Regions from separate parts of the Paenibacillus sp. J22P143 genome, predicted to be linked through region 2. Evidence: riboswitches for the same ligand, from Rfam matches in the RefSeq annotation. Region 2 holds a riboswitch; the other holds the start of a gene.

Region 1 (5,138 bases), on a different contig from region 2:
ACCAATTCAGCATGACGTTGTTGCAAACGTGCAAGCTCTTCATTCAATTCATCTTCAGAAACTACAGCGTTAACTGCTTCTACTTCGATTCCTTTGTAATCGCCAAGCGTTACTTCAGGCTTAACTGTTACTTTAGCTTTGAATTTCAAGACTTGACCTTTACCAAATTGCTCAACATCTACTTCAGGACGATCAACAGGCTCGATTTTAACCTCTTCAATCGCTTCTACGTAAACTTCTGGCAAAATGATATCTAGTGCATCTTGATACAAGCTTTCAACACCGAATTTAGCTTCAAAGATTGAACGAGGCACTTTCCCTTTACGGAATCCTGGAACATTCACTTTCGCTGATACCTTCTTAAATGCTTTATCCAAAGCATCTGCTACACGTTCTGCCCCAACTTCAACTTCAAGAACGCCAACGTTCTTCTCTATTTTTTCCCAACTTGCTTTCATTTTATGCCTTCCCCTCCAAAAATGTACCATGACATATATTTTTCACGTTAAGCTCATTATAACCATTCTATTATACCATATAACATTTTCATTTCAAGCGAGCATTGTTCTTAGCTAGGATCAGGGCTAAATTGCTTAACAAATGCGGTAAGCACGTTGTGCGCCCGCTTCCATTGCAACGTCATCTCATCCACAATTCCATAGATCTCTAACAACTCATCGCGATCAACCGTACCAAACAATTTATCTTGCAAAATCGCATGCAGCGCGGAGGCCCACACGTCTACCGCACTTTCTTCTGTCCTTAGTAACTCAGCGTATATCGAAGTTCCATACGCATAGGCAAGAAACTCCTGCCAAGTCTGGGTAGCAAAGTAGACAAAGTCAGGCTGGCTTATTTCACTAATGTCCCCGACTCTGCGAATCATATCACGAATTCGTAATGGAAAATCCTCCGCTGTTAGCGGCGTCTCATCAATTTCGACGAGAACGGTTTTACCATTCTTGGGAAACTCGATATAGCCATGCTCCCCCATCTGTTTAAGCGTTTGAAGGGCTTTGAATTGAAGATGAGGGTGTCTTGCCCTTTCGCAAAGCCAGGTCTTCACGTACTGGCTCACCTCAGGTTGCTCGATATAAGCAAGCTGCTCCAAGGCACTCACTTGTCCCTCCAGCGATCCTTCTTGAAGCATCTTTTGAAGCTTCATCACAAAAGCCCCATCATCCGAAGCAGCCTTGTCATGAATGTATTGCCGCATTAAAGCAGATTCTTCCTCTGAATCCTCTTCTTCTGTTTCTGTTGATGGAAACATGGTCTCTGGAAACATGGTGAGCAACCAGTGGCGCAGGGCTTCCCATTGATCAGACTTATTCGCATCGATATTGGGAAATTGCAGCAGAAAAGTAAGCATCTCTAGCGCTTCTTTATATTGCTCGGAGCGTAACAACTTCGTTAACTCGTCTTCATAGAACTTCTCTGTTTTAGGAAAAAGAATGACATTATCCAAAGTAGGGTCTGACATAGGGATCACCTCTGTTCATGGTCTTGTTTGTGCCAGTTTACTCCATCATCCAAATGATTGCAAAAAAAATATTAACAAAAGTGTTGACTTCCTACAAAACGATATGATATTATAACTCTTGCTTCGCCAAACGGATTAAGTCCAGGCGGTAAGAAGTGACATGGGTCTCAGTAGCTCAGCTGGATAGAGCACACGCCTTCTAAGCGTGCGGTCGGGGGTTCGAATCCCTCCTGGGACGTTGCAGTTAGAGAAAAGACCGCGAGAAATCGCGGTCTTTTTTTTGTTTATTCATAAGGAATAACGGCTCACTTTTTTATTTTCAATAAGGAATAATTTCAAACAAAAGCAGTCGAAAACAAAGTCTTTGCATACGCTTGGATTTCATGTATAGTATTCATCAATTGCATATTGTGGGAATAGGTGCTTTGGTCATGCCACATTTGACTAGAGCTTAAAAGGGAAGTTCGGTGTAATACCGACGCGGTCCCGCCACTGTAACAGAGGAGTCGACGCCACCGGTGCCACTGATCGAAAGATCGGGAAGGCGAGCGTTTGACGAGGATTCTGGAGCCAGGAGACCTGCCTAATTCTGACAGCACTGTTTTACCTACGGGAGATAGGGAGGTGTTAGAGATCGTAAACACTGTATACACATACACAGGGTATCTTTAACCTTTTTTATTAAGGTTAGAGATGCCCTTTTTTGATTTTCCGGGATTCGTACACAAGCAAAAATTGAGGAGGATTACCCCATGTGCGCACTATTAAGCAGTAATTTAGGATATCCAAGAATTGGCGAGAACCGCGAGTGGAAGAAAGCGTTAGAGGCCTTTTGGGCAGGCAAGCTAGACGAGAGTGAGTTTACAAAGCAAATCGAAGACATCCGTCTACATAACCTGCGCCTGCAGCAGCAAAAAGGTATTGACCTTATCCCTGTAGGTGACTTCAGCCTCTATGATCACGTGCTGGACACATCCACCATGTTCGGACTCGTTCCAAAGCGTTTCCCCTATGAAGGCGGCGAAGTCCCACTTGCCACTTACTATGCGATGGCTCGCGGCAGTCAAGGGGCGACAGCTTGTGAAATGACCAAATGGTTCAACACCAATTATCATTACATCGTTCCTGAATTACAGGATGCACAGCCAGCGCTTACGATCAACAAGCCACTTGAGGCTTATCGAGAGGCTAAGCAAAAGCTGGGCATTCATGGGAAGCCTGTGGTTCTAGGCCTATTTACTTTCCTTAAGCTAGCTAAGGGGTATAAAACAAATGAAATCGATAGCCTAATCGAATTATTTCTACCGCTCTATTCACGTATTTTGACGGAGCTGGCAGAGGAAGGTGTGGAATGGGTACAGATCGATGAGCCGATTCTTGTGCAGTCTTTAAGCTCAACAGATTTAGGACGTGTAAAGCACATCTTCGCGACGCTGACGGCAGCTGCGCCGACTCTTAAAATCATCGTTCAAACGTATTTCGATGCCGTTGATCAATACCAGGATCTTATTTCCCTTCCCGTTCATGGGATTGGACTTGATTTTATCCATGGATATGAGTTGAACTGGAGTCATCTCCAGACACATGGCTTCCCAGCGGATAAAGTGCTTGGCGTTGGCATTGTGGATGGACGCAATATTTGGCAGACGGATTTGAGTAAGCAGCTTGATTTCCTTGCTCAACTTGAAGCAATCGTTCCTTATGAGCGCATGCTGCTGCAGCCTTCATCCAGCCTGCTGCATGTTCCTGTTTCCACCCGTAAAGAAAATAAGCTTGAGCCTGTATTGCGGGATGCTCTAGCATTTGCGGAAGAAAAGCTGACTGAACTTTCGATTTTGACAAGAGCTCTTCAACACGGCCAAGATTCCATTCGATTGGAATTAGACATCAACCAAAAGGCGATCGCGAAGCTTAATGCTTCCTCCTATCGGAATAAAGCTATTGTCCAACAAGCGATCGCGAATATCGGGCAACAGCGCCATGAAAGAAATAGCAGCTTCACAACGCGCAGAGGCCTTCAAGCAGCAAAATGGCAGCTTCCATTCCTGCCAACTACGACGATTGGATCATTTCCACAAACAGCTGAGGTCCGTAACGCTCGTAAAAATTGGCGCAGCGGCGAATGGACACCTGAGCAATATGAGTCGTTCATTCAAGAACAGATTACGGAATGGATTAAGTTACAGGAAGAGCTTGGACTAGATGTGCTTGTACACGGAGAATTCGAGCGTACGGATATGGTTGAGTTTTTCGGTGAAAAGCTGGATGGGTTTGCTTTTACCTCGAATGGATGGGTTCAATCCTATGGTTCTCGCTGCGTGAAACCGCCAGTTATTTTTGGCGATGTAGAATTCGTGCAAGAGATGACGGTCAAAGAGACGAAGTTTGCCCAATCGCTTACTGAGAAACCGGTTAAGGGCATGTTGACAGGTCCGATCACGATTCTTAACTGGTCATTCGTGAGAAGTGATATTTCCCGCGAACAGGTTGCTTACCAAATCGCACTTGCTCTACGCGAGGAAGTTGAAGCACTCGAAAAAGCGGGTATTGAGATGATTCAAGTAGATGAGCCTGCGTTGCGAGAAGGTTTACCTTTGAAAAAAAGAGACTGGCAAGCTTATCTCGACTGGGCTGTACTCGCCTTCCGCTTGTCCACAGCAACAGTCGGTGATGAGACGCAAATTCATACGCATATGTGTTACTGCGAGTTCCATGATATTATTGACGCCATCCGCGCGCTAGACGCTGATGTTATCTCTATTGAAACCTCGAGAAGTCACGGTGAGCTGATCCATAGCTTCGAGGAGCATACGTATGACCAAGGGATCGGGCTTGGTGTCTATGACATTCACAGTCCGCGAGTCCCTTCCGTAACTGAAATGGTAGAAATGATTGAGCGTGCTCTTCAGGTGCTAGAGCCTGAACTATTCTGGATTAATCCGGACTGCGGCTTGAAAACACGAGGAAAAGAAGAGACTATCGCTGCTCTACGCGTGATGGTTGAGGCAGCTAAACTGTTTAGAGCAAGCCGAAGTGAACTTATCCCTTCCTAAGAAATGTATAAGAAAAGCACCCCTGCTGCTTCTGCAAGGGTGCTGCAACGAACTTCTTTTTACACAGATGGCCTGTTCGGTTGATGGTGACCTGGCTCCGTTGAATCCAGATTCGATTGAATACGCGATGATTGTTTCGAGTTATCGATCGTACTTTGCGTTTTCTGGTCCATATTTTTCTTTTTACCCATGGTAAGCAACTCCTTCTACTCATAGAATGAAAGCTACATTAGTATGGAGGGTTTCCGTGCTGAATATGCTGGATATCTTCACCATGACTCGGGGTGCGAGTCTATTACTCAGCGGGTGCGACAAGCCATTAAAACAAAGAGCCTGTAGGGATCTCTCCCTACAGGCTTTTGCTCATGCCAAACGACGTTAGTGCATCTTATGAGGCAAATTCTTGCCTGTATGACCGTCACCTTGTGTCCTTTTATTCTTCTCGGCTTTCCTCTGCTTCTCATGCAGCTTGCTAATGAAATGACTATCCATGAGCACTCGCCTCCTGAAGAAAGAATGGCATTACCCTTTTATAATGTCACAGAAACTCAAAATTTAAACACCTTCCACACAAAATCCACGACCTGCTGCTCTCCCGCTTGCTG
Region 2 (5,138 bases):
GCCATGCTTTGCGCGGTCGTCGGGGGGACTTTGGCACAAATCGTGTTATATTGGATTGGGCGTTACGGTGGCAGGCCTTTTCTGGAGAAGTATGGCAAATATTTGCTGATCAGCAAGCATCATATCGATGTAGCGGAAAGCTGGTTTAACCGGTATGGCACGGGTATGATTTTCACAGCGAGATTTATTCCGATTGTGCGTCATGCGATCTCATTGCCAGGCGGAATGGCGAAAATGCCTTTGGGCAAATTCACCCTGTACACGGGGCTTGCCTTAGTTCCTTATTCGTTTCTGTATATCTATTTAGGCATGAAATTAAAGGATAAATGGGAGACGATTGGCGAGTACGCAGGGCCTTATATTAAACCATTGATTATCGCTGCGATCGTGCTAACGATTGTGTATGCGGGCTATCAATTTTATCTCAAAAGAAAAACGAAAAAGTAACAAGGTCGATTTGGCGGTTTCGCTCGCTTTTGTTACAATGAATGAGAATATGGATGATCTTGGGAGGATGAAATCAATGAGTACGAATCTTGCTAGTAAGCTGCGCACGGGTTTGAAACCGAAACAATTTATCGAGGCTATGGAGAAAAATAAAGAGCAATTCCTAGCGTATTACGATGGTTTCGCATGGGACAATGAAGAGGATAAGGAATATTTCGAATCCCTTAATAATCGCGACGATCTTCGTTGTTTGATTGTTGCTGCTGACTGGTGTGGAGACGTTGTTCGCAACGTGCCTGTTGTTTTCAAGGCTTTGGAAGACAGCGGCGTTCCGACGGAAGTTCTGATTATCGAGCAAAATTATGATGTGATCGACCAGTTCCTAACTGGCGGCGGCCGTGCGATTCCGATCGTTATCTTCACAGATACAGGCGGTTTCGTGCTTGGACAATGGGGACCTCGTCCGAAAAATGTACAAGCGGTGATGACGCAGTTCAAGAAAGAAAATCCAGATCGCGAAGCGGCTGATTATAACGAAAAAATTCAAGTAGCCAGAGCCGAAATGGGCCGCCAATATGGTGAAGGTAACGGATATCATGCTGTTATTGTGAAGGAACTTCGTTCATTAATCGAGTCGTTCTAAGTGAGGGTGGCATCACGATGATTAACATTCAATCCTTTGTCTTGGGTCCGGTTCAGACGAACGCTTATCTGCTCTCGAATCCAGAGACGAATCAAGGTATTATTATCGATCCGGGTATGAATCCGAAATCGCTGATCAAAAAAATCGCCGATATGGATATCGTTGCGATTCTGCTGACTCACGCGCATTTCGATCACATCGGCGGCGTTGACGAGATTCGTAAGCTCAAAGGTTGTCCGGTGTATATTCACGATCTGGAAGCTGATTGGCTGACGAATCCGAAGAAAAACGGTTCTGCACGCTGGCCAGATCTTGGCGCTCCGATTGTTACGGATCCAGCGGAATTCGCGCTGGATGAAGGACAAACGCTTGAGTTCCTGGGTATCCAACTCAAGGTGTTCCACACGCCAGGCCATTCGCCAGGCAGCGTGAGCTTCTTGTATGACAAACACCTGTTCAGCGGTGATGTATTGTTTAAACTATCGGTTGGTCGTACCGACCTACTCGGTGGAGATAACAATACCCTGCTGGATTCCATTCAGGATAAACTATTCCTGCTGGATGACGATGTCAACGTCTATTCGGGGCACGGCGCGAAAACCACGATCGGCTTCGAACGTGAGAATAATCCATACGTGTAACGTGAATAGGACTGCTCCCAATGAGGGGGCAGTTCTTTTTTTGTACCGCGCATATGCTCGTTCGCCCATGACACCCACCCAATTTATTGCGTAACTGGGTATTTACCGTGTGCAACGTAGGTGGTTCCCCATAGACTGATGTTGTAAGCTATTCACCCAACTTCAACAATAACCTTCCGTTTAAACCGTAAGCTCGTGAAAGTTCCCAGTAGGGAAAATACGAAGGAGGTGCTCACTCATGGAATATGTAAAAGTTCCGAATTACCCAATGCAACCAATGCCGATGCCAACTCCGATGCCAATGCCAATGCCGACTCCACTTCCAGCTCCAGCTCCTATCATGCAGCAACCAGCACACAATATCCACCTGCACGCGTCGTACCAACAAACCGAATTTGTTTTCCCGAAACCAGTCCACACGCAAGCAGTCGCTTGTCCTCCGAAAAATAATTCGGCCGCTAGTATTCTCGTGCTTTTCATTTTGCTAGTCATCATTACGAGCAGCATTTGTAAATATTAATTGACGGATCGCACGGGTAAAAAAGGAAGGTAATCCCAGCAGGGCCTAGGGTCTTGATGGGGTTGCCTTTTTTGTTTTAAGTAGACAAAACTAGTAAAAGGGGTTAACATAAGTTTTGCTTTGATAATTTCATATGTTCTAAATAAGGGTGTAAGCATACTTTACAGATGCTTGCTTAAAAGGGAAGTTCGGTAAGAAGCCGACGCGGTCCCACCACTGTACTTGCAGAGTAACTCTTTCATATGCCACTGTCTTGTTTTACGAGATTGGGAAGGCGAAGAGAAGCGATGACGCATGAGCCAGGAGACCTGCCTTTATTTATTGGATGTTTCTAATTCCTTGGGGGTAGGGATTAGTTACAAAGAGTATGCTGCTCACATAAAGCTTATTTGTGGTGTGTAGTATGTATTTCATGATTAAAGTCGAAGTCACCCTAGTAGTTAAGGGTGGCTTTTTTTGTACCCCTTTTAGCAATTTAATAAGGGAAAGAGGAATGGAAGAATGATTCATCGTTATGCACCAAAATCGTTTATTGCACTTGTCATGGCTTTTATGCTTCTATTTTCTTCGCTTGGCCTCTTTTTTGGACCGAGTAATCAAGCGCTTGCTACTACAAGTACTGGGCCTAGTTCAATCCGTGAATGGCTTCCAGCGCCTGGTCAATTTACCAATGAGCCAGCATGGGGTGGAACGGGCGAAATTAATTCCAAGTGGACGAATACCCCCGCCAATTCACCAGGTGTTTCACTTGGCGCATTCGGAGGAAGTATTATTTATAAATTCGATGATCCCATTCTGAACAGTCCGAAAAATCCTTATGGCGTGGATTTCACTGTGTTTGGGAATGCGTTTGCTGGAAATGAAGAGCCAGCGGGAGTAGCGGTTGCACAAGACGATGGGAGTGGTAACCCTGGCCCGTGGTATTACATTGCAGGGTCAGAGCACTATGAAGATAGCACAATTTGGGATTACCAGGTTACCTATACCAATCCTGAACCCGATTTTACTACCGCAAATGGTGTAAATGTACCTTGGGTCGATAATAAAAATGGTAGTGGAAACGTAAAAATAAACAGTTTCCATAAACACGCTTATTATCCAATTCCAGCTAATTATTCGCTTGCACCTGCTAATTTTAACAATCAATCCTATACGTATTCTGGTGTGAAAATTAACGTAAGAAAGAACGTGTTTGGCTATCCAGACACGCATGCGAATGGCAGCGCCCCTTATGATGTGCCGGCAAATCCTTACTTAACCTCACCGGTTAAAGGTGATCCGATTGATATTAGTTGGGCGGTTGACAGCGAAGGCAAGCCAGTAAGCTTGAACAATGTGAGTTTCGTAAAGGTTTATAATGCGGTCCAAATGGATGGCGGTGCCGTAGGAGAAATTGGTCCGGAAATTACTTCTTTACAGAAGGTTTCCCCAGATAATTCGGTTAATGAATCAACTGACTTATCTAGCATCGTATTGTCGGGAGTTGGTGGCGATGCGTCAGTTACTAAGCAAATCACTGTAACTTCAGGAGTATATAGCTATAACGATATCCTAATTAATACCGATAAAATAAAAATTACAGCAAATGGTTCTTCTTCGAATATCTTCGTTAATAATAAAAGCGGATTCGCTGGTACACAAATCGATAAAGAAATCACATTAAGTGATACAAAAGCTAAAATCGTTAGAGTGATCGCACAAGATGGAAATAATACACCGAAAATATACTATTTGAGTATTAAAAAAGGTATTGAACCAACAGTTCCTCAACCGTTACATGCTTCTATTGTTGTTAGCGGAATAAGCTCCATAGCAAATAAGATTGTCATTCTGGCAAAAACAGATACAACTGTTGAGGCAGGGAAATCCGCTGCGTATGCGATTGAAAAGGTATTGAAGGAAAATGATATTCAAGTTAAAAATGAAACGGGCAATTACATCACGAGTATTGGCGATCTGACTTCAGGAGACGGTGGTACTTTAAGCGGCTGGATGTATTTGGTTAATGGGCAATTTGCTGACGTAGGTATCGCTAATTATATTCTACGAAGCAATGATGTAATTACGCTTGTATATACAGATGATTACAATAAGGATATTACTTCTATTGCCGATAAAACGACGTTAGATGCAAAAATTACTGAAATTAACGCCTTGCAACAAGGGAATTATACAGATAATAGCTGGCAAGCGCTGCAAAGTAGCCTAACATTCGCTAAGGCTGTTTCGGCGAATAGCAGCGCTATTCAATATCATGCTGACAGTGCGCTAGCTGGTTTAACTACAGCCTTTCAAAACCTAGTTAGTAAACCCATTCCACAACAAATAACGGTCTCTTTCACATTAAAAGGTAAAAGTGCAGCTGCGGGTAAAAACATTACATTACCCAAAACGACGATAGCTGTCGAGAGCGGTAAGACGGCTGCATTTGTCATTGAGAAAGCATTAGATGAGGCACAAATTTCATATGTAAATGAAAATGGTGCTTATATTTCAAGCGTTGGTGGTCTAGCTGCCTTTGATGGTGGACCAAACAGCGGTTGGCTGTACGCAGTTGATGGCGTTGACCCTGATGTAGGTATTGCTAGTTATATACTAACGCAAGATGCTGATATCGTGCTTCGCTATACCGACGATTATTTACTAGAGGGCCCAATTGGACATGTAACGGTTGCTGTAGAGAAGTTTACGTTGGGGCAAGGTTATTATAGAGAACCTGCTATCGTACCTTTTTATCAAGGTGACAATGCAGCTGCAATACTTACACGTGTGTTGGGCGCTGGAAACTATAGAATTTATGGTAGCGTAGAGGATTCCTTTTATCTGGCTAAGGTTAAGGATGCTACGAGCAATGTTCATGTACCACAATACATTCTAGATAAAATTG

What was found. A riboswitch is a leader RNA that binds a small molecule or an ion and turns the genes downstream of it on or off. The one in region 2 is predicted to bind cobalamin.
Region 1: it holds a riboswitch for cobalamin, as region 2 does, so the genes downstream of both, metE (5-methyltetrahydropteroyltriglutamate--homocysteine S-methyltransferase) here and AC58PQ_RS22720 (DUF4430 domain-containing protein) in region 2, are expected to answer to the same signal.

What each region holds. Positions count from the first base shown of each region.
Region 1 is NZ_JCAUAQ010000009.1:102,862-107,999, reverse strand. Features, by position in the region: gene tig (trigger factor) at 1-458, opposite strand, end outside; gene AC58PQ_RS15435 (hypothetical protein) at 569-1,480, opposite strand; tRNA gene AC58PQ_RS15430 (tRNA-Arg) at 1,645-1,718, shown strand; cobalamin riboswitch at 1,882-2,082, shown strand; gene metE (5-methyltetrahydropteroyltriglutamate--homocysteine S-methyltransferase) at 2,233-4,533, shown strand; gene AC58PQ_RS15420 (hypothetical protein) at 4,593-4,724, opposite strand; gene AC58PQ_RS15415 (DUF4023 family protein) at 4,912-5,025, opposite strand.
Region 2 is NZ_JCAUAQ010000021.1:87,672-92,809, reverse strand. Features, by position in the region: gene uptA (undecaprenyl phosphate transporter UptA) at 1-447, shown strand, start outside; gene AC58PQ_RS22735 (thioredoxin family protein) at 524-1,090, shown strand; gene AC58PQ_RS22730 (MBL fold metallo-hydrolase) at 1,108-1,731, shown strand; gene AC58PQ_RS22725 (hypothetical protein) at 1,970-2,251, shown strand; cobalamin riboswitch at 2,381-2,581, shown strand; gene AC58PQ_RS22720 (DUF4430 domain-containing protein) at 2,753-5,138, shown strand, end outside.